Linked DNA regions of Sphaerisporangium rubeum. The protein of the gene in region 1 interacts with the protein of each later gene in a pairwise test. Links are inferred from orthologs where the notes say so. Each region holds a gene or a part of one and is shown on either strand. Other genes may lie near its edges. The genes, in order: eno and rpe.

Region 1 (11,383 bases):
AGGAGGCCTACGAGGTCCTGGAGACCATCGAGGAAGGCGACCACGCGGCGCTGCGCGAGGAGCTCGGCGACCTGCTGCTCCAGGTGGTCTTCCACGCGCGTCTCGCGCAGGAGCGCTCGGCCGATGACGGCGGTTTCGACGTGGACGACGTGGCGGCCGGCATCGTGGACAAGCTCGTGCGCCGCCACCCCCACGTGTTCGCCGACACGGTGGTGAGTGGCGCCGGCGAGGTCAGCGACAACTGGGACGCCATCAAGGCGGCCGAGCGCGCTGCCAAGGGCTGGGAGTCCCTGCTGGACGGCGTGCCGATGGGCCAGCCCGCGCTGTCTCTGGCCGCCGGCCTGCGCACCCGCGCGGAGCGGGCCGGTGTGCCGCCCTCGCTTTCGCGCGCCGTCGGCCAGGGCATCGGCCGCGAGCTGTTCGACCTGGTGGGAAGGGCACAGGCCGCCGGTCTGGACCCCGAGGCCGAGCTGCGGGCCGCGGCGCGCGACTACCGCGACCGGGTGCGCGCCTGGGAGCGTTCGCAAGGGTCAGGCGGCTGACGTACGTCGTTGGTGGGGAGCGGTCGCGTGGCAGGTCGCGGGTCCCGATAGGCTCGTGCGGCAAAACGTCGAAACCTGCGTCGCGCACCGTGGCGCGACGACCGGGGGGAGCCCCCGGCCTGACACTTTCTAGGAGAGCTTCGTGGCTGCGATCGAGGCTGTTACCGCACGCGAGATCCTCGACTCCCGGGGCAACCCCACCGTCGAGGTGGACGTCCTGCTCGACGACGACAGCGAGGGCCGCGCCGCGGTGCCGAGCGGCGCGTCCACGGGCCAGTTCGAGGCGGTCGAGCTGCGCGACGGCGATGAGCGGTTCGGCGGCAAGGCCGTGCAGAAGGCGGTGCTGAACGTCACCGACGAGATCGCCGCCGAGATCCTCGGCATCGAGGGCACCGACCAGCGGTTCGTCGACCAGACGATGATCGACATGGACGGCACCCCCAACAAGGCCCGGCTCGGCGCCAACGCCATCCTCGGCGTGTCCCTGGCCGTCGCCAAGGCCGCCGCGCAGAGCGCCGACCTGCCGCTGTTCCGCTACCTCGGCGGGCCGAACGCGCACGTGCTGCCGGTGCCGATGCTGAACATTTTGAACGGCGGCGCGCACGCCGACAGCAACGTCGACATCCAGGAGTTCATGATCGCGCCGATCGGCGCCTCGACGTTCTCCGAGGCGCTGCGCATGGGTGCCGAGACCTACCACGCGCTCAAGAGCGTGCTGAAGTCCAAGGGATACGGCACCGGCCTCGGCGACGAGGGCGGCTTCGCGCCGAACCTGCCGAGCAACCGTGACGCGCTCGACCTGATCCTCGTGGCGATCGAGAAGGCCGGCCTCACCCCCGGCACCGACATCGCGCTCGCGCTGGACGTCGCGGCCACCGAGTTCCACGAGGCCGGCGTCTACACCCTGGACGGCAAGGGCCACAGCGCGCAGGAGCTCGTCGCGTTCTACGAGGACCTCGTCCGCTCCTACCCGCTGGTCTCCATCGAGGACCCGCTGGACGAGGAGGACTGGTCCGGCTGGAAGGCCATCACCGACACCCTCGGCGGCAAGGTGCAGCTCGTGGGGGACGACCTGTTCGTCACCAACCCCGAGCGGCTGGCCCGCGGCATCGAGCAGGGCATCGCCAACGCGCTGCTGGTGAAGGTCAACCAGATCGGCACGCTCACCGAGACCCTCGACGCCGTGGACCTGGCGCACCGGAACGGCTACCGCTGCATGATGAGCCACCGGTCCGGCGAGACCGAGGACACCACGATCGCCGACCTCGCGGTCGCCACCAACTGCGGCCAGATCAAGACCGGCGCGCCGGCGAGGTCGGACCGCGTCGCCAAGTACAACCAGCTCCTGCGCATCGAGGAACTGCTCGACGACTCCGCGCGTTACGCGGGTCGCGGAGCTTTCCCGCGCTTCCAGGGCTAGTTTGTCCTCCTGTGGCCCGTGCCGCCGCACCGTGGCGGCGCGGGTGACGGGAGAACCCCGGGGAGGAGCATGAAGAAGCGTCCGCAGCTGACAGGACGAGCGGCGATCCTGGCCGTCGTGGTCTGCGCCATCGCGATGAGCCTCGCCTACCCGATCCGCGAGTACGTCGCGCAGCGGCGCCAGATCGCGCAGCTCGAACGGCAGCAGGCACAGGCGCTCCAGGCCCTCGCGGACCTGGCCGAGCGCAGCAAGCAACTGGACGACCCGGCCTACATCCGGCAGCAGGCCCGGGTGCGGCTGCACTACTGCGGCACCGGCGAGAAGTGCTACGTCGTGCGCGACCCCGAGCGGCCGGCCGGCAGCCGGCCGAAGGCCGAGGGGACGCCGCGGGCCAAGGCGCCGTGGTACCAGACGCTGTGGGAGTCGATCGAGGCCGCCGACCGCGGCGACGGCCGGCGAGTGGAGGCGGGTCGCACACCCGCCCCGTGACGGGAGCGAGATGATGGATCCGGCCGACGCGGTCGCGGTGGAACGGCAGCTCGGCAGGCCGCCACGAGGGCTGCGCGCGGTGGCGCACCGCTGTCCGTGCGGACTGCCGGACGTGGTGGAGACCGCGCCGCGGCTGCCTGACGGCTCGCCGTTCCCCACGCTGTACTACCTGACGTGCCCCAAGGCCGCCTCGGCGATCGGCACCCTGGAGTCGACCGGCATGATGGCCGAGATGCGGGAACGCCTGGCCGCCGACCAGGCGCTCGCCGAGGCGTACGCCGCGGCGCACGACGACTACGTGGCGCGGCGCGACCACGCGGCGGAGGAGCTCGGCATCGAGCCGCTGCCGCGCGGCACGCAGAGCGCAGGCGGCATGCCGGACCGCGTGAAGTGCCTGCACGCGCTGGTGGGGCATGAGCTGGCCGCACCGGGGAGCAACCCCCTCGGCAGGCAGGCGTTGGACGCGCTCCCCGACTGGTGGAAGGACGGCCCCTGCGTGCCGCACGCCGCCGGCGGGGCCACGGAGGAGGACGCATGACGCGGGTGGCGGCGATCGACTGCGGGACCAACTCGGTGCGGCTGCTCATCGCCGATCTCGACGGGGGAGACCTGTCGGACGTCGAGCGGCGCATGGAGATCGTGCGCCTCGGCGCGGGGGTGGACCGCACGGGGAAACTGGCCCCGGAGGCGCTTGAGCGCACGTTCACCGCGATGCGCGGCTACGCCGAGCTGGTGCGCTCGCACGGCGCGACGAAGGTGCGTGTGGTCGCCACCAGCGCCACACGCGACGCGAGCAACCGTGACGAGTTCGCCGGCGGCGTCCACGAGATCTTCGGCGTACGGCCCGAGGTGGTCACCGGCGCCGAGGAGGCCCACCTGTCGTTCCTCGGCGCGACCGCCGGGGTCCACGGCGCGGAGCCGCCGGTGCTGGTGGTGGACATCGGCGGCGGGTCGACCGAGTTCGTGCTCGGCACCGCCGACGTGGACGCCGCTATCTCGGTGGACATCGGCTGCGTGCGCCTCACCGAGCGCCACTTCTCCGGCGGGGAGCCGCGGGTCGCGGCGGCGACCGCGGACATCGACGCGGCCCTCGACCAGGTGGCGGCCGAGGTGCCGGTGTCCCGTGCGCGCACCCTCGTCGGCCTCGCGGGTTCGGTCACCACGGTCGCGGGGATCGCGCTCGACCTGCCGGCGTACGACCCGGCCCGCATCCACGGCTCCCGCCTGCCGGCCGCCAAGGTCCACGAGGTGTCGCGCCGGCTGCTCGCCATGACCCACGACGAGCGCGCCGCGATCCCCGTCATGCATCCCGGCCGGGTCGACGTGATCGGCGCCGGCGCGCTGATCCTCGACCGTCTCGTCGAGCGGTTCGGTTTCGCGGACGTCCTGGTCAGCGAGCACGACATCCTGGACGGCATCGCGCGCGGCCTCGGTGAGGAGCCGCCGTCGTGACGTGCCGCGCGGTGGCCGCGTGAGCTTCGTCCCGCCGGGGAGCGGCTGGCCCGAGGACCCGGCCGCGCCGGACACCCCGGTGGCGCGGACCTCGGAGGAGGTGCGCGAGCTGGCCCGGTCCAGCGGCACGCTCGCGGAGCTGACGGCGCGGCAGTCGGTGTGCCGGGCCTGTCCGCGCCTGGTCGCGTGGCGTGAGGAGGTCGCGGACGTGCGGCGGCGCGCGTACCGCGACGAGATCTACTGGGGACGGCCCATCGCGGGCTGGGGTGACGACGAGCCCAAGGTGCTGCTGGTGGGCCTGGCCCCGGCGGCGCACGGCGGCAACCGCACCGGCAGGGTGTTCACCGGGGACCGCAGCGGCGACTGGCTGTTCGCGTCCCTGTACCGCACGGGTCTCGCGGCGCTGCCGACCAGCACGCACGCGGGGGACGGCCAGCGTCTCATCGGCGCGCGCGTGGTGGCCGCCGTCCGCTGCGCGCCACCGGCCAACAAGCCCACCCCGCAGGAGCGGGCCACCTGCTTCCCCTGGCTGGCCCGTGAGCTCGAGCTGGTGGCCCCGTCGCTGCGGGTGGTGGTCTGCCTCGGTGGCTACGCCTGGCAGGCCGTGTGGCCGGCGCTGGGGGCCGCGGGGTACGCCTTGCCGTCCCCTCGTCCGCCGTTCGGCCACGGCGCCGAGGTCGCGCTGAGCCGGGACGGCGCCGCCGTCCACCTGATCGGCTGCTACCACCCGAGCCAGCAGAACACCTTCACGGGCCGGGTCACCGAGCCCATGCTCGACGCGGTCTTCAGCCGTGCTACGGCTCTCGCCGGCTGATCTACCGCGTACGGAATATCCGATTGGCCCTGAGGCTTGTACGTGGCGTAGGCTTGTGAATGGTTTCACAAGCAACGATGCCAAAGGGGCACTGACGTGAACCATAAGGCCAAGCACATCCTCATCGTCGGCGGCGGGTACGTCGGGCTGTACACCGCACTCCGGTTGCAGCGCAAGCTGCGGCGCGAGCTGCGGACCGGACAGGTGCGGATCTCCATCGTCGACCCCCAGTCCTACATGACCTACCAGCCGTTCCTCCCGGAGGCCGCCGCGGGCAACCTGTCCCCGCGTCACGTCGTGACGCCGCTGCGGCGGGTGCTTCCCGGCGTGCGCCTGCTCAACGGCAAGGTCACCAAAGTGCACCACGGCAACAGGTCCGTCACCTTCCAGCCTCTCGTCGGTCCCGCCATGGACCTGGAGTACGACGTCATCGTGATGGCCGCGGGCTCCATCTCGCGCACGCTGCCGATCCCCGGCCTGGCCGACGCCGCCATCGGCTTCAAGTCGGTCGGCGAGGCCATCGCGCTGCGCAACCGGGTGCTCGGCATGCTCGACCGCGCCGACGCCACCGACGACGAGCGGGTACGCGGCCGCGCGCTCACCTTCGTCGTGGTCGGCGGCGGCTTCGCCGGTGTCGAGGCCCTGGCGGAGCTGGAGGACATGGCGAGGGACGCGGTCAAGTACTACGGCACCCTCAGCGAGAAGGACCTGCGGTGGGTCCTGGTCGAGGCCAGCGACCGCATCCTGCCGGAGGTCGGCCCGGAGATGGGCCTGTGGACGATCGAGGAACTGCGCGCACGCGGCATCGAGGTCAAGATGCGCACGCTTCTCGAATCCTGCGTCGGCGGCCACGTGAAGCTGTCGGACGGCGACGAGTTCGAGTCGGCCACCATCGTGTGGACGGCCGGCGTCAAGGCCAACCCGGTGGTGAACTCCGGTGACCTGCCGCTGGACGAGCGCGGCCGGGTGAAGACCACGCCTCAGCTCACCGTGGTCGGCGCCGACGGCGCGTTCGCCGCCGGCGACGTCGCCGGGGTGCCGGACGTGACCAACCCCGGCAAGTACTGCGCGCCGAACGCGCAGCACGCCGTGCGGCAGGCCAAGGTGCTGGCCGACAACATCGTGCGTCACCTGGCGGGCCGTCCGCTGCTGACGTACCGGCACAAGTACGCCGGCTCGGTGGCCGGTCTCGGCCTGCACAAGGGTGTGGCCAACGTCTACGGCGTCAAGCTGCACGGCCTGCCGGCGTGGTTCATGCACCGCACCTACCACCTGTCGCGGGTCCCCACCCTGAACCGCAAGGTGCGTGTGGTGGCCGACTGGACGCTCGCGTTGTTCTTCAAACGCGAGACCGTCTCGATGGGGGAGATCGAGTCCCCGCGTGAGGAGTTCCGCGCCGCGGCCGCCACAGGCTGAGGTCCGCGGGAGCGGATGGACGGGGTACGGCCCGCGCCGGATCGGTGCGGGCCGTACTGTTGCGTCGAAGGCCGTACAAGGGGAAGCGCGGGGGAACGGGAGGAGGGAGAAAATTGGGCTACTTGAGCGGTCTGTTGTTCATTGCCCGAGTCGAGGGGGCACGCGCCGTATATCGTTATCCAGCGGACTACAGACAGAAGTCGGTAGACGTGGGCTCTGACCCGTTACGCAAGTGTGGTCCGTTACGTATGATTACGGCGCCCCCGTAGCCCAATGGCAGAGGCAAACCCCTTAAAAGGGTTCCAGTGTGGGTTCGAGTCCCACCGGGGGCACCCTCCGCCGTCTGAACAAACGCCTCTGCCGCGCATGTCGCGCCGAGTTCCGATATCCTCGACGGTTCAGTACACCCCCGCCAGGCATTATCCGGGGGGTTCTCCGCTGGTCAAGCCCCCGGTTGCTCCCCACCCACGGTAAATCGTTATCATTCCGTGCCGCTCCGATGCACATCCGATCCGATGCACTCCGTCATCTTCGCCGCCGGTAAGCGAACCTCGCGCTAATACCTCGCGAGTAACTCGAAAAAGGGATTATCGCCGAACATCAGGAAATTTCCCTCACGAGAGGTGAATATCGGCTGTCTCTTCCACGCCTCCCTGGACGGCGCCGCCGGCCACCGCCGGAGGGTCCCCGGCGTCCTCCCACAGGGCCGGCCCGCCATGGCCGCCGCGGCGGGGAGCGGACGACGTGATCGAAACGCAATCCGGCGGCGCGGAACTCCCCGCCGAGCTCCTTCGTTGTACCGGTGCCGCCGGGCCGATCACACGTCACCCGGTGGCCTGTCGCGGCCGGGTCCTCCCGGCACCCGCGGCCGATGGAAGGCTTATGGCAACTGGCGCACTCCTGTGCGGCTCGACCGACTCGACCGAACAGGCTGATCGCAGGTCGCAGTGGAGGCAGTTAATGCAGAGCAGGAACCCGGTCCTCAGCCGGCTGGGACACAACAACCAGCAGCAGTACGGCGCGGGCCCGATGGCGAGCCCGCAGCACCTGCGGGACATGTACGACGCGCCGTCGTACGCCCCGCCGACCGCCGCACGGCCGATGACGATCGACGACGTCGTCGTGCGCAGCGCCATCACCCTCGGCACCCTGGTGCTGTCCGCGGCCCTCGCCTGGTACCTCGACCTCGGCATGGGAGCCGCGATCGCCGGCGTGATCGTCGGTCTGGTGCTCGGCCTGATCGTCTCGTTCCGGCAGAGCACCAACCCGGTGCTGATCCTCGGCTACTCCGTCGCGTACGGCGTGGCCATCGGTGTGATCAGCAATGTGTACAACTCGCTGTACGACGGCGTCGTCGTCGCGGCGGTCTTCGGCACGATGGTGGCGTTCGGCGGCATGCTGGCCGTCTACGCACTGAAGATCTTCCGGCCCACACCGAAGTTCACCAAGTTCGTCATCGCGGCGGCGTTCGCCGCGATCGGCCTGGTCGTCCTCAACTTGATCTTCGGGTTCTTCATCGAGGGTGGCCTCGGCCTGCGCTCCGACAGCCCGATCGGCTGGATCTTCAGCATCGGCATGATCCTGCTCGGCTGTTTCTTCCTGCTGCTGGACTTCGACGCGGTCGAGCAGGGCATCAGGGCCGGGGTGCCGGAGAAGTACTCCTGGCTGATGGCGTTCGGCCTCACGGTGAGCCTCGTCTGGCTCTACCTTGAGATCCTCCGCTTCGTCAGCTTCTTCTTCAACAACGATTAACGGCCGATTTCGGGCACTACCCGAGCAGGCAAAGCGTGTGCCCCGCCGGACCCCGGCGGGGCACACGCTTTGCCCGGCACCTGGTGAGCCTTTGATCATCGCACGCTCCGCCACCGACGATCTACGTTTTGTAAGAGAAGGCTGGCCATTTGGGGCTTGCCATCGGCGGCCGGGTGATGCAGTGTCGTCCCAAAGAGGCTTACTCATGGAGGTGCCCATGTCGTTGAACCACTCACCGGAGACGCAGAACAAGCTGATCGCCAGGGTTCCGGACATCACCGGACGCGCACTCCCCGAGTGGTTCCAAGCCATCGACAACGGCCCGGCTTTCCTACGGTGTGACGAGCGGGCCAACTGGCTCGCCGACGAGCACGGGCTCACCCACGGCTACGCCGCCGCGATCGTCATCGAGCACGAGCGGAACCGCCGTTCCCGCATGGGGTTCCTGTAGCCCCAGCCCCACCCCAGTGCGCCCACGCCGTCCCATGGCGTGGGCGCTGTCCTGCCCCCGGCGGGGTCATCATGGGGGCATGGATCTCGACAAGGCCCGTGATTACATCAGGAAAAATCATCGTGCGGTGATTCAGACCTGGCGCTCGGACGGTCACCCGCAGATGTCCCCCGTGCTCGTCGGCATCGACGCCGAGGGCCGCGCCATCGTCAGCACCCGTGAGAGCGCGGCCAAAGCCAAGCAGCTGCGCCGCAACCCCGACGTCTCCCTGTGTGTGATGGTCGACGAGTTCCTCGGGGAGTGGGTCCAGATCGAGGGGGTCGCCGAGGTGATCCCCATGCCGGAGGCCGAGGAAGGACTCATCGAGTACTTCCGCGTCGTCTCCGGCGAGCACCCCGACTGGGACGAGTTCCGCGAGGCGATGCGGACGCAGCGCAACGTGCTGGTCCGCATCGACATCAAGCGGGCCGGTCCCGACTACATGGGCTGAGCGGCTCGCCTCCTGCGCCGGAACCGAGCCGGCCGCGATCCCGCTCCGGCTCAGCTCAGGCGTTCGAGCAGCATGGCCATGCCCTGGCCGCCGCCGACGCACATCGTCTCCAGCCCGATGGTCTTGTCGTGGAAACGCAGGCCGTTGAGCAGGGTCGAGGTGATCCGGGCACCTGTCATGCCGAACGGGTGCCCGACGGCGATGGCGCCGCCGTTGACGTTCAGCCGGTCGAGGTCGATGCCGAGCTCGCGGTAGGACGGGATCACCTGCGCGGCGAACGCCTCGTTGATCTCGACCAGGTCGACGTCGTCGATGGACATGCCGGCACGGCTCAGCGCCTGGCGGGACGCCTCGACCGGGCCGAGCCCCATGATCTCCGGGGACAGGCCGCTGACGCCGGTGGACACGACGCGGGCCAGCGGCGTGATGCCGAGTTCGGCGGCCTTGACGTCGCTCATCACGATCACCGCGGCGGCGCCGTCGTTGAGCGGACAGCAGTTGCCGGCGTTGACCGTGCCGTCGGGCCGGAACGCCGGCTTGAGCTGTGACACGGCCTCGTAGGTGGTGCCGGGCCGCGGTCCGTCGTCCTTGCTCACGACCGAGCCGTCCGGCAGCGTCACCGGGGTGATGTCCTGCTCCCAGAAGCCGTTCGCGAGGGCCTTCTCCGCGAGGTTCTGCGACCGTACGCCGAACTCGTCCTGCTCGCGGCGGCCGACCCCCTTGATCTGCGCGACGTTCTCGGCGGTCTGGCCCATCGCGATGTAGACGTCCGGCAGTTCGCCGTCCTCACGCGGGTCGTGCCACGGCGGCGCGCCACCTGCGGCGCGCGCGTCGGTGCGCTCCTTGCCGCGCTCGAACAACGGGTTGGCGGTGTCCGGCAGCGAGTCGCTGCTGCCCTTGGCGAACCTGGAGACGGTCTCCACGCCGGCCGAGATGAACACGTCACCCTCACCGGCCCTGATGGCGTGGAAGGCCATGCGGGTGGTCTGGAGCGAGGACGAGCAGTAGCGGTTGACGGTGGTGCCGGGCACGTCGTCCAGGCCGAGCAGCACCGAGACCACCCTCGCCATGTTGAAGCCCTGCTCGCCGCCTGGCAGGCCGCAGCCCAGCATGAGGTCGTCGACGTCGTGCGGGTCGAGTTGCGGCACCTTGTCCAGCGCCGCCTTGATCATCTGGACGGTCAGGTCGTCGGGACGCATGTCCTTCAGCGACCCCTTGAAGGCTCGGCCGATCGGCGAACGTGCGGTCGCGACGATGACTGCCTCGGGCATCTGGCTCTCCTGGGTTCGTCGGCAGGGCTCCCTGTTGCGGAGATTACCGCGCCATCGTCCGGATTCCGCGGCCGGGGCCACCGCGAACAGAACTTTGTACTACCCGACCCGGCACGGCCTGGCGCGCACCGGCTGATCCGGTGCGGCCCGGCCGGGCCACGGGTCTCAGCCGTACATGCCAGGGGTCGTGCCGGTGGCGTCCCTGACGGCGTGCAGGCCGCCTTTCTCGTCGCGCCAGAGCCGCCAGCCGTCCTGGCTGCCGGTGAACCACTGCGGTGGCACGGCGCCGGTGGGGGCCCTGACGCCGGTCGCGAGGTCGAACTCGCACAGCGACGCGACGGGGAAGAAGCCCTGCGGCGTCCTGGTCAGGGCCAGCGGCTTGGGATCGGTGACGCAGAACGACCACCCGCGCTGTCCGGTGACCGGCACGGGACGGCCGGACGCCAGCTCGAAGGACGCACCGGCGTGGCTCGGCTTGAGGAACCCCAGCCGTGCCATGTCGCCGGGGAACGCCAGCCACCAGCCCGTGCCGGGGACCTGGTCGGCGGTGATCTGGCCGACCACCCGGCCCGAGCCCGGGTCCAGCCGCGCGAAGCCGCCGAACCGGCCCTTCTCGTCCACCGGACGCACCACAGGGGCGAAGCCGGGGCTGCCGCTCGGGTAGACGCGCACCACCGAGGGCCGCAGCCAGTTGACCTTGCCGTCGGCGAGCCGCACGGAGAACACCCCGAAGACGGACGCGCGGCCGGTGCGCGGGCTCGTGTACGGCGCGACGTACCCGATCAGGTCGCCGCCCGCCGAGCCGAACGACCACCCGCCTGACAGGTCCACGCCAGGAGCGAGCGCCTGCTCCACCGGCAGCTCCCAGACCGTCTTGCCGGTTCTGAGGTCGTGCGTGGACAGCGCCGGGTGCTTGGCGAGGCGCAGCACGACGACCTTGCCGGTGTCGGACCACTCGGCCTCGGCGATGCCGGGAAGCCGCCACAGCTCCGCGCCGGTGAGCGGGTCGAGCACGACCATGCGCGCAGTGGCGAGCGCGGTGTGCTCGGACACGCACAGGTAGGGTCCGCAGGCCTGCGGGCCGAACGTCGTGCGCACGGGACGGCTCCACAGCTCGTGTCCGGTGCGCGCGTCGGCGGCCACCAGCAGGGCTTCCTTGCCGCTCTTCCCGGACGGCGCGGCGGCGGCCACGACCCCCTTGCCGCCTGCGGCGGAGACGGCGGCGGGGGGTGGCACCCCCATGCCGGGGAGGCGGCCGGCGAGCGACGCGGGCCGCCGCCACAAGG
Region 2 (11,428 bases), 2.2 Mb from region 1 along the record:
CCGCCACCGCCAAGGCCGCACGCAAGGCGGCCATGAAGTCCCGCTCCCGCTGACCCGGGCCGTCCGCGTGCGACGTCCCGTCTCCCGGTCTCCCGGTGAGGTGGCCCTCCTGAGTGGAGCCCTAAGCGTGGCCGGACCGGCGGGGGCCCGGCCGGAGGGGCCTTTCCCGCGCGGAAGCCGCCGGAGCGCGACCGGGGTGGCGGCGATGACCCATAAACTGGTGGAGCCTTCCCCGTCCCGTCTGAAACGGAGTCGTCCGTGGCCATTCAGTCGATCCGCCTGTTCGGCGACCCGGTGCTGCGCACCCCAGCGGAGCCGGTCACGGAGTTCGACAAGGAGCTGCGCAAGCTCGTCAAGGACCTCACCGACACCATGATGGACGCGCCGGGGGCAGGTCTCGCCGCGCCGCAGATCGGTGTGGGGCTGCGTGTGTTCACCTACTACGTCGACGACGTGCTCGGCCACCTGATCAACCCGACCCTCGACCTCGGTGAGGACATCGACGAGGAAGGCGAGGAGGGCTGCCTGTCGTTCCCGGGCCTGGCCTTCCCGACGCCGCGTGCCATCAGGGCCGTCGCCAAGGGCTTCGACATGCACGGCGAGCCCGTCACCATCGAGGGCACCGACCTGCTGGCCCGCTGCGTGCAGCACGAGACCGACCACCTGGACGGCGTGCTGTTCATCGACCGCCTGGACGCCAAGCAGCGCAAGCTCGCGATGAAGGCGATCCGTGAGGCCGAGTGGAGCGGCCTGTCGGCCCCCGTGGTGAAGGTCTCCCCGCACGCCACTCAAGGCAAGGCCCTGTAGAGCCGTGCGCCTCGTCTTCGCCGGAACCCCGGAGACCGCGCTGCCGTCCCTGCGCGCGCTGCTGGAGTCGCCACGCCACGAGGTCGTGGCCGTGGTGACCCGTCCCGACGCGCAGTCCGGCCGGGGCCGCAAGGTGCACCCGAGCCCGGTCGCCGAGCTGGCCGCGTCCGCCGGCGTCGAGGTGCTGAAGCCCGCCAAGGCGGGGGACCCGGAGTTCCTGGCCCGGCTCGCGGCCATCGGCCCCGACTGCTGCCCCGTCGTCGCCTACGGCGCGCTGCTGCCGCAGCGCACGCTGGACGTCCCGAAGCTCGGATGGGTCAACCTGCACTTCTCCCTGCTGCCGGCGTGGCGTGGCGCGGCCCCCGTGCAGCACGCCGTGCTGCACGGTGACGCCATCACCGGCGCGGCGACGTTCCAGATCGTCAAGGAGCTCGACGCCGGCCCGGTGTTCGGCGTCGTGACCGAGGAGATCCGTCCCACCGACACCAGCGGCGAACTGCTCGCGCGTCTCGCCGAGTCCGGTGCCGGCCTGCTCGCCGCGACGCTCGACGGCATCGAGGACGGCACGCTCCAGGCGCGGCCCCAGCCCGCCGAGGGGGTGAGCCACGCGCCGAAGCTCGAGGCGGCCGACGCCAGGGTCGACTGGACGGCCCCGGCGATGCGGGTCGACCGGCTGGTCCGCGCCTGCACCCCGGCCCCCGGCGCGTGGACCGAGTTCCGCGGCACACGCCTCAAGCTCGGCCCCGTGCGGCCGGCCCCCGAGGCTGGCCCGCTTGCTCCCGGCGAGATCGCCGCGGTCAAGGACACGGTGCTGGCCGGCACCGCCACCCACCCGGTGCTGCTCGGCGACGTGCAGCCACAAGGCAAGCGCCTCATGACCGCCGGGGAGTGGGCCCGCGGCGTGCGCCCCTCCGCCGGGGAACGGCTCGGCCAGGCATGAGCACGACCACGACCGGGGGTGCGGGCTCGCGGGGTGTGCCGCTTCGCCGGGGGACGGCCCGGCCGGCCACGAGCACGATCACGACCTTGGGGGAACGTTGACCAGGGGGTCCCGGGCCGGCCGTGGCGCCGGTGCGCCGTCCGGACGTCAGAGCGGCCCGTCCCGTGGTTCCGGCCAGGGCCGTCAGAGCGGCGGCAGGCGCGGGCCGGTGCGGGACGAGGCGCGTAACGCGGCGTTCGACCTGCTGCGCGCCGTGGACGAGCGCGACGCCTACGCCAACCTGCTGCTCCCGACCTTGCTGCGTGAGCGCGGCCTGTCCGGCCGGGACGCGGCCCTGGCGACCGAGCTGGCGTACGGCTCGCTGCGCGGGCTCGGCACCTACGACGCGATCATCGGCGCGTGCAGCGACCGTCCGCCGGACGAGATCGACCCGCCGCTGCTCGACGCGCTGCGGCTCGGCGCGCACCAGCTGCTGCGCACACGGATCCCGCCGCACGCCGCGGTCAGCGCCACCGTCGACCTCGTGCGCCTGCGTGTCGGCGCCGGCGCCTCGCGCTTCGCCAACGCCGTGCTGCGCAAGATCGCGAGCAGGGACCACGACCAGTGGATGCCGATCGTCGCGCCGGACGCCGAGGAGGACCCGCTCGGTCACCTCGCCGTCGTGCACAGCCACCCCCGATGGATCGTCTCGGCGTTCCGTGACGCGCTCGGCGGCGACCTGCGCGAGACGGCCGAGCTGCTCGCCGCCGACAACGAGCGGCCGGGGGTGACCCTGGTGGCGTGGCCGGGCCGCAGCTCGGTGGGTGAACTGGTGGACGCCGGCGCCGTGTCCTCCCGTTTCTCGCCGTACGCCGCCTACCTTCCCGAGGGGGACCCCGGGTCGATCCAGGCGGTCGCCGACGGCAGGGCCGCCGTGCAGGACGAGGCCAGCCAGCTCGTCGCGCTCGCGCTGACCCGCGTGCCGGTGAACGGGTCCGACCGCGCCTGGCTGGACATGTGCGCCGGCCCCGGCGGCAAGGCGGGCCTGCTCGACGCGCTCGCCGTGCAGGAGGGCCGCAACCTGCTCGCCGCCGACCTGCGCTTCCACCGGTCGCGCCTGGTCTGGCGCGCCACCCGCCGCGCCGCCGTGATCACCGCGGACGGCACGGCCCCCGCGTGGCGCACCGGAGCGTTCGACCGCGTGCTGGTGGACGCGCCGTGCACCGGTCTCGGCGCGCTGCGCCGCCGCCCCGAGTCCCGCTGGCGGCGCGACCCGGCCAGTGTGCCGGAGTTCACCGCTCTCCAGCGCCGCCTGCTGACCTCCGCGCTCGACTCGGCACGTCCCGGCGGCGTCGTGGCGTACGTCACGTGCTCCCCCCACCTGGCCGAGACGGCCGCCGTCGTGGACGACGTCGTGCGCCGCACCGGCGCCGCCGAGGTCCTCCCGGCCCGCCGCTACCTGGACGAGGCCGGCGGCCTCGGCGACGGCCCCCACGCGCAGTTCTGGCCCCACCGGCACGGCACCGACGCCATGTTCCTGTCCCTGCTGCGCAAGCTCCCCGACTGACCGGTCCCTGAGAGGGGTCTCCCCGGCGTCCCCTCGTGACGTGATCGGCCGGAGGTGACTCGGTACGGGCCGGGGAGCCGTCCGGTGTTCCCCTCGCCATGATCGGCCGGGGTCCGGCATGACATGATCGGTGCTGGAGGGGTGAGCGGGCCGCGTGGCCCCGGGGACGGCCCAGCGGCCGTTCACGCGCGCCGGACGGCGCGGGTGTCACTCCGGTGAGCCAAGGGGGCGTGATGTCGTATCCAGCGGCGCTGTACTTCGGGGAGCGGGGGCTGCCGACGGCCGGGTACCGGCCCGCGGGGCAGGAGCCCGAGTTGCGCATCGGCGAGGGCGGCACCGAGGTGAGCTATTTGGCGACCGGTGCCACCACCGGTGGCCTGTTCGGGCTGTACCGGTGGGACATGGGGTCGCGGCCGAGTGGCCCGTCGGCGCACTACCACCGCACCATGGCCGAGTCGTTCTACGTGCTCACCGGCACGGTGCGCCTGTTCGACGGCGCGACCTGGATCGACGCGCGGCCGGGTGACTTCCTGCATGTGCCGCCGGGTGGCGTGCACGCCTTCCGCAACGAGTCCGGTGAGCCGGTGTCGATGCTGCTGCACTTCGCACCGGGTGCGCCACGCGAAGGGTACTTCGAGGAGCTGGCCGAGATCGCCGAGTCGGGCCGCACCCTCACCGCCGAGGAGTGGACCGAGCTGTACCGCCGCCACGACCAGTACATGGTCTGACCTGCCACACCGGTGTCACCACGCGTGCAGACAGGCAACTCCGGCCGGCCGGCAAGCCTCAACCCCGGCCTCGATCCCGTCCCAATCCACCCCCCAACTCCCGGCCGGCCTCCTGTTCCTCTTCACCGACCGCCTTCTTCACCCCACCATCGTGATGTGCTGAGGCGACACGGCGAGCGATGGGCCGTGACCGACACGGCACGTGAGGTAGGGGGTGTGCTTGGAGACGTGTCTCGGCGGTGTCGCTGCATACGGAACAGTGGGGGATGACCTGGCCAGGGTCGTAGACTGGCGGGATCATGCCTGCACAGATCTCTCCCAGCATTCTGACCGCCGACTTCGCGCGGCTTGCCGACGAGGTGGCCAAGGTCGCGCGTGTGGCCGACTGGCTGCATGTCGATGTGATGGACAACCACTTCGTGCCGAACCTCACGCTCGGGCTGCCGGTGGTGGAGTCCCTGTTGAAGGCCACCACGTTGCCGGTCGACTGTCACCTCATGATCGAGGACCCGGACCGCTGGGCCCCGGCGTACGCCGAGGCCGGCGCCGGCAGTGTGACCATCCACGCGGAGGCCGCCAAGGCGCCGGTGCGCACCCTGCGCCGCATCCGTGAGGCGGGGGCCCGGGCCGGGTTCGCGCTCAACCCCGGCACGGCGGTGCAGGACTACGAGGGGCTGCTCGGCGAGATCGACATGCTGCTGGTGATGACCGTGGAGCCCGGCTTCGGCGGTCAGTCGTTCCTCGACATCATGCTTCCCAAGATCCGCAAGGCCCGTGAGCTGATCCGCAAGCACGGCGGCGAGATCTGGCTCCAGGTCGACGGCGGTGTCTCGGCGGCCACCATCGAGCGCTGCGCGGAGGCCGGCGCGGACGTGTTCGTCGCCGGCAACGCCGTGTACGGCGCCGACGACCCCGCCGAGGCGGTCAGGTCCCTGCGGGCCCAGGCGGACCGCCTGCTGTGACCCTCGGTCCCGCACGGCAGGCGGCCGGCCTGCTGTGACCGTCCGGCCCGCGCAGCAGGGGTCCGCCTGCGCCGGCCGGAAGTGGCTGTGCTCAGGCGAGCGCGGGGTCGAGGATGACGTCCTCGCCGTGGGTGGTGGGGGCCTCGGGGAAGTGGCAGGCGGTGAGATGGCCCTCGTGGTTGCCGTCGAGGCGGACCAGCGGCGGCTCCTCCTGCGCGCACTTGTCCTGGGCCTTCCAGCAGCGGGTGCGGAAACGGCAGCCGGACGGCGGGTCGATGGGGGAGGGGACGTCGCCGGTGAGGCGGATGCGCTCGGTGGCGGGCTTGTCCTCGATGTCCACCTCGGGGACGGCGGACAGCAGCGCGTGGGTGTAGGGGTGGCGGGGACGTTCGTAGATGGACGTCCGGTCACCCACCTCGACGATCTTGCCGAGGTACATCACGGCGACCCGCTGCGAGAAGTGCCGCACCACGGCCAGGTCGTGCGCGATGAACAGGAACGCGATGCCGAGGTCACGCTGGAGCTGCTGGAGCAGGTTGACCACCTGCGCCTGGATGGACACGTCCAGCGCGGACACCGGCTCGTCGGCCACGATGAGCTTCGGCTCCAGCGCGAGGGCCCGCGCGACGCCGATGCGCTGCCGCTGGCCGCCGGAGAACTCGTGCGGGAACCGGTTGTAGTGCTCGGGGTTGAGCCCGACGATCTCCAGCAGTTCACGCACGCGCTTCTGCCGGCCGCCTGGCGGGTCGATGCCGTTGACCTCCATGGGCCCGCTGATGATGCCGCCGACGGTGTGCCGGGGGTTCAGCGACGAGTACGGGTCCTGGAAGATCATCTGGATCTCGGACCTGATCGGCTTGAGCTGCCGCCGGCTGGAGTGCGCGATGTCCCGGCCCCGGTAGAGGATCTTCCCCGCGGTGGGTTCGAGCAGCCGGGCCACCAGCCGTCCCGTGGTCGACTTGCCGCAGCCGGACTCCCCGACCAGGCCGAGGGTCTCCCCGGCCGCCACGGTCAGGTCGACGCCGTCCACCGCGTGCACCCGGCCGATCTGCCGTTTGACGATCAGCCCGCCGGTCACGGGGAAGTGCTTGGTCAGGCCGGACAGCTCCAGCAGCGTGTCACTCACAGGCGTTCCTTGATCTGGCCGTCGAAGATCTCCCGCTTCTGCGCGAGCGTCAGGTAGCAGGCGTCCCGGTGTCCTCCGGCGGGGGACAGCTCGGGCCGGTCGGTCGCGCACATGTCGCCGGGGACGAGGTCGCGGTAGTCGCAGCGGGGGTGGAAGGGGCAGCCGGACGGCGGGTTGAGCAGGCTCGGCGGGGTGCCGCGCACCGGCAGCAGCGGCAGGTCGACGTTGGAGTTCAGCCGCGGCATGGAGCCGAGCAGCCCCCAGGTGTACGGGTGGCGCGGCTCGCGCAGCACCTCGCGCACACTCCCTTGCTCGATGGCCCTGCCGGCGTACATCACGAGCACGTCGTGCGCGGTGCGCGCGACCACGCCGAGGTCGTGGGTGATCAGGATGATCGACGTGCCGAACTGCTGCTGCAGGTCCTTGAGCAGGTCGAGGATCTGCGCCTGCACGGTCACGTCCAGCGCGGTGGTCGGTTCGTCGGCGATGAGCAGGTCGGGGTCGCAGACCAGCGCCATGGCGATCATGACGCGCTGGCGCATGCCGCCGGAGAACTGGTGGGGGTAGTCGTCCACCCGGGTCTGCGCGTGCGGGATGCCGACCCGCCGCAGCATCTCGATCGCGCGGTCCCGCGCCTCGCGCTTGCTCGCGCCTTTGTGCTTGCGGTACGTCTCACTGATCTGCCGGCCCACCGTGTGGTACGGCGACAGCGACGTCAGCGGGTCCTGGAAGATCATCGCGATGCGGTCGCCGCGCAGCTTCTCCAGCGTGGCGCGCGGCGCGCCGACGAGCTGGCGGTCCTCCAGCCAGATCTCCCCGCCGATCGTGGTGACGGCGGGGTCGTGCAGCCCGAGGATGGTGAGCGTGGACACCGACTTGCCGGACCCCGACTCGCCGACGATGCCGAGAGTGGTGCCTTTCTCCAGGTCGTACGACAGCCGGTCGACGGCGTGCACGACGCCGTCCTCGGTGCCGAACTGGACCGACAGGTCCCGGACCGACAGGAACGGCCCGGGGCCGCGCGGCGCGGCCGGTTCGCGTTCCCAGGTCGCCGTGGTCACTCGGAGCTCCTTGAGGTGGTTCGCGGGGCCATGTCAGCTCAGCCGTACGCGGGGGTCGATGAAGGCGTACAGGACGTCCACCACGATGTTCAGTACCACGATGGCGAACGCACCGACCAGTGTCACGCCGAGCAGCATGGGAAGGTCGGTGTTCTGCACGGCGCGCACGGCGAGCTCGCCGATGCCGTGCAGGGTGAACGTCTGCTCGGTGATGATCGCGCCGCCGAGCAGGGTGGCGAGGTCCACTCCGAAGATCGTGACGATGGGGATCATCGCGCCGCGCCAGGCGAACCGCAGGAACACCGTGCGGCTGGACATGCCCTTGGCGCGCGCGGTCCGCACGTAGTCCTCGGCGAGCTGTTCCACCATGACCGACCGGGTCATGCGGGTGTAGTTGGCGGTGAAGATGATCGACAGCACCACCCACGGGATCAGCAGGTGCACGAACCAGCCGAACGGATCTTCGGTGAAGGGGATGTAGCTGGGCCGCGGCAGCAGGCCCATGCTGTCCACGATGAAGAACACCAGCAGCGGCCCCACGAAGTAGATCTGCAGCGACGCGCCGATCACCGACGACGTGCTGGCGATCTTGTCGAGTGGCTTGCCCTGCTGCCACGCCGCGATCATGCCGGTGATCACGCCGAACGACAGGATGACCACGGCCGCGCCGGCGGTCACCGACAGGGTGACGGGGAAGCGGTCCAGGATCGCCGAGAACACCGGCTCCTGCGTGGCGAAGGAGTAGCCGAGGCACGGCGCGTCGCACGTGCCGAACTGCACGAGGTCGCGGCCGGTGAAGATGCCCGCCAGCCAGTGCCAGTACTGCACGAACAACGGCTCGTCCATGCCCAGGTTGTGACGGATCAGCTCGAGGTTCTGCGGAGGGCAGATCTTGCCGCAGAACGCGCGGGCCGGGTCGCGGGGCACGGCGTAGAAGAGGAAGAACGTGACGGCACTGATGATCACCAGGATCACCGCGGCGCCGATGACACGGCGGAGGAAAAACCGGAACATTGGCCTCGGACTGCTTCTCCAGCCGGTGGGACCGGTGGTCGGAAGGGACAGGTGGCCTGCGGGCCGCCGTACCAGGCACGAGGCAGAGTGCGGCGGCCCGCGGACGCGGGACTACTTGACGTAGACGTTCAGCGGGTACTGCTCACCCGAGTTGGGGTCGAACTCGACACCGCCGAGCCCGGAGCCGTACAGGCCGAAGTACGTCTGGTAGTACTCGGGGACGATGGCCGCCTGCTCCATGATCATCTTGTCGATCGCGGCCCACGCCTTGCCGGCCTCGGTGGCGTCGGTGATGGCGTTGGCCTTGTCGATCGCGTCGTTGATCTCCGGCACGTTCAGGTGGCTGTAGTTGGAGCCGTTGTCGACGATCTGCCGGCCGTCGAACAGCGGCTGGATGGCGGTCGAGCCGGTCGGCCAGTCGGCGGCCCAGCCGCCCCAGTAGATGTCGAACTTGTTGTCCACCGGGCCGATGGCGTCGTAGTACGTCGCCGGGTTCAGCGGCTTGGCCACGACCTTGAAGCCGGCCTTGGTCAGCGCGTCCTTGATGGCGACGGTGATCTTCTCCTGGGTCGGCGTCTGGTTGTAGGCGTAGACCACCGTCGGGTTGGTCTGACCGGCCTCCTGGAGCAGCTTCTTGGCCCCCTCGGGGTCACCGGTCGGCTTCTCCCGCATGCCGTACAGGTCGAACGCCTCGTAACCGAGCACCGTCGGGCTCAGCACGGTCGTGGCGATCTGGCCGGTGTTGACCTCACCGCCGGCGATGAGCTGCACCTGCTTGGACGGCCAGGCCTTGATGATCGCCTGGCGGACCTTCACGTCGGTGATGCGCTTGGTGTTGATGTTGTAGAACGTGGTGAACGGCGTGAGGCCGCGCACCGAGCGCTTCATCACCTCGGCGTTGTTCAGCACCTCCTGCACCCGCTCGGCCGCCACCGCGTTGTGGAACGTCATCGCGGTCTTGTCCGGGCCGCTGTCGGCGAGGAACCGCTCGGTGGAGTTCTGCGCCTGCACGCCGAACTCCATGTGCCACTTGTCGGGGAAGGCGTTGCGGATCGGGTCGGTGTTGGGGTCCCAGTTCGGGTTGCGCTCCAGGTCCAGCGACTTGTCGGTGACGTGGCTCACGATCTGGTACGGCCCGGAGGAGAAGGGCTTCCTGTCGTACTTCTCCTTGGTGTCCTGCGCCTTCGGCACCGCGCCGTAACCGGTCATGGCCACGGTGAAGTTGAAGTCCGGGTGCGGCGCGGTCAGGGTGAACTCGACCGTCTTGTCGTCGGGGGTCTTGATGGCGTCCAGCGACTTGCCGCCGTACGGCCCCTCGTAGGCCTTGCGGTAGTCACCCTCGACCAGCCACTGCTGGACATAGGTCGGGCCCTCGGTGATGAACGGCGCGAACAGCCGCTCGAAGCTGTACTTGATGTCACCGGAGGTGATCGGCGTGCCGTCCTGCCACTTCAGCCCGTCCTTGAGGGTGAACTTCCAGGTCTTGCCGCCGTCGGTCGTGGTGCCGGTGTCGGTGGCGAGGTCGCCGACCAGCGTCATCTTGCCGTTCTCCTGCCGGTAGCCGGTGAGCTGCCGGGTGAACAGCAGGGAGACGGTGGAGTTGTAGTTCAGGTAGATGCGTCCGGGGTCGAGGTGCGAGAAGTCGTCCCGGTCGATCATGTTGACCGTGCCGCCGCGCTTGCTGCCGGGGACCTCAGGCGCGGGGCCCTTGGAGTCCTCGGCGGTGCCGACGGTGATGGCGCTGACCGCCTTGTTCTCCAGCGGCGTGCTGGAGGCGCCGGCGCCACCCTGCGAGGCCGCGGGGCCGCCGCCCCCACCCTTGGCGCAGCCGGACAGCGTGAGCGCACCGGTCGTGAGGATCACCACCGCGGCGGTGCTCCTGCGTGAGATTCTCATATCGCCCTTCCTGATTCCTTGGTTGCGCGGCCGTCCGGGGGGAGGACGGCGGGTAAGCGGCTCATCGCCGGGTCTTGGGGTCGAAGGCGTCCCGCAGGGAGTCGCCGAGCAGGTTGAAGGCGACCACGAAGATCACCATGGAGACGCCGGGGAACACCAGGTAGGTGATGTCCTGGTGGTAGACGTTGGAGCCGACCAGGAACATGCGTCCCCAGTCGGGGGTCGGCTCGGTCATGCCGACGCCGAGGAACCCGAGGCCGGCCTCGGCGCCGACGTACAGCGGGAGCGCGAGGGTGGACTGGATGATGATCGGCGTCCACAGGTTCGGCAGCAGTTCCTTGAAGATGACGCGCCTCGGGGAGGCCCCGGTGACCCGCGCCGCCTCGATGAACTCGCGTTCGCGCAGCGACAGCACCTGCGAGCGCAGCAGCCGCGAGATCGTGGCCCAGCCGAGCACGGTGAGCACCAGGCAGATGGACACGTACCGCAGCCAGACCGGCGTCTCCTCCTCGGGGGAGACGAACGCCGCCTCGATCACCGGCAGGAACACGATCAGGAACAGCTGGGACGGGAACGCCAGCAGTGTGTCGATGATCCGGCCGATGACGTAGTCGGTCTTGCCGCCGGCGTAGCCCGACCAGATGCCCATGACCACACCGATGAGCGTGGTGACGATGGTGACGATCACCGCGATGGACAGCGAGGTGCGGATGCCGTACACGAGCTGCATGAACACGTCGCGGCCGAGGCCGGGCTCCAGGCCGAACCAGAAGTCGCCGCTGACGCCGCCGTTCGGCAGGATCGGGTAGCCGTAGTCGTTGAGCAGCCCGGGGGTGTTCTGGCCGTAGGTCGTGTACGGGTCCTTGCCGTACAGCCACGAGATCACCGGCGCGAGGATCGCGACGAGGAAGAAGAAGGCCACGACGACGGCCGACGCGACGCCGGTGCGGTCGCGTCGGAAGCGCCGCCACATCAGCTGGGACGGCGAGCGTCCCACCGCTGGGGCGGTGCCTGTGCCTGGGGGAGGGGCCGCGCCGGTGAGCGCGGAGTCCGCCTCCGGCGTGGCGGGTGAGGGGAGAGTCATCGTGTGGCTGCCACCAGAAGATCGACCAGCAGGAAATCCTGACTTGAGGGAACCTTGGCAATTTATTACCCGCCGGTCAATGTTCTCGCCAACTCGCCTCAGCCTTTTCGAGGTTCGTTGTGGAATGTCAATCAGTTCGTGTCCGCATGCCTCTTGACCTGCGTTGATGCCGTGAGCGACACTACACATCGCTCATATTCGGCCTTGTCACGATTTTGTGACACAAGCATGACGCGGCCATGACGAAAACGCACGAATTTGACC

What was found.
Region 2: the proteins of eno (region 1) and rpe interact in binary tests that used the Escherichia coli proteins (3 or more experiments, as listed by UniProt). The link is inferred for Sphaerisporangium rubeum from one-to-one orthologs.

The regions. Positions count from the first base shown.
Region 1 is NZ_JACHIU010000001.1:6,830,292-6,841,674, reverse strand. Bases 1-2,823 are described here. They hold eno (phosphopyruvate hydratase), read left to right. Parts: upstream 1-684; coding sequence 685-1,962; downstream 1,963-2,823. Other genes in these bases: BJ992_RS28895 (DUF501 domain-containing protein), read left to right, coding at 2,462-2,823; BJ992_RS28900 (FtsB family cell division protein), read left to right, coding at 2,032-2,451; BJ992_RS28910 (MazG family protein), read left to right, coding at 1-542. Also shown: more of BJ992_RS28895, read left to right, coding at 2,824-2,989; BJ992_RS28890 (Ppx/GppA phosphatase family protein), read left to right, coding at 2,986-3,903; BJ992_RS28885 (uracil-DNA glycosylase family protein), read left to right, coding at 3,923-4,717; BJ992_RS28880 (FAD-dependent oxidoreductase), read left to right, coding at 4,814-6,133; BJ992_RS28870 (Bax inhibitor-1/YccA family protein), read left to right, coding at 7,094-7,885; BJ992_RS28865 (DUF4287 domain-containing protein), read left to right, coding at 8,103-8,336; BJ992_RS28860 (PPOX class F420-dependent oxidoreductase), read left to right, coding at 8,371-8,826; BJ992_RS28855 (acetyl-CoA C-acetyltransferase), read right to left, coding at 8,877-10,097; BJ992_RS28850 (outer membrane protein assembly factor BamB family protein), read right to left, coding at 10,263-11,383. UniProt on the Escherichia coli protein: Catalyzes the reversible conversion of 2-phosphoglycerate (2-PG) into phosphoenolpyruvate (PEP). It is essential for the degradation of carbohydrates via glycolysis.
Region 2 is NZ_JACHIU010000001.1:4,620,447-4,631,874, reverse strand. The notes cover bases 3,284-6,151. They hold rpe (ribulose-phosphate 3-epimerase), read left to right. Parts: upstream 3,284-4,320; coding sequence 4,321-4,983; downstream 4,984-6,151. Other genes in these bases: BJ992_RS19855 (oligopeptide/dipeptide ABC transporter ATP-binding protein), read right to left, coding at 6,106-6,151; BJ992_RS19860 (dipeptide ABC transporter ATP-binding protein), read right to left, coding at 5,075-6,109; BJ992_RS19870 (cupin domain-containing protein), read left to right, coding at 3,527-4,021; BJ992_RS19875 (RsmB/NOP family class I SAM-dependent RNA methyltransferase), read left to right, coding at 3,284-3,293. Also shown: BJ992_RS19890 (hypothetical protein), read left to right, coding at 1-53; def (peptide deformylase), read left to right, coding at 259-807; fmt (methionyl-tRNA formyltransferase), read left to right, coding at 812-1,747; more of BJ992_RS19875, read left to right, coding at 1,845-3,283; more of BJ992_RS19855, read right to left, coding at 6,152-7,170; BJ992_RS19850 (ABC transporter permease), read right to left, coding at 7,204-8,184; BJ992_RS19845 (ABC transporter substrate-binding protein), read right to left, coding at 8,296-10,080; BJ992_RS19840 (ABC transporter permease), read right to left, coding at 10,142-11,164. UniProt on the Escherichia coli protein: Catalyzes the reversible epimerization of D-ribulose 5-phosphate to D-xylulose 5-phosphate.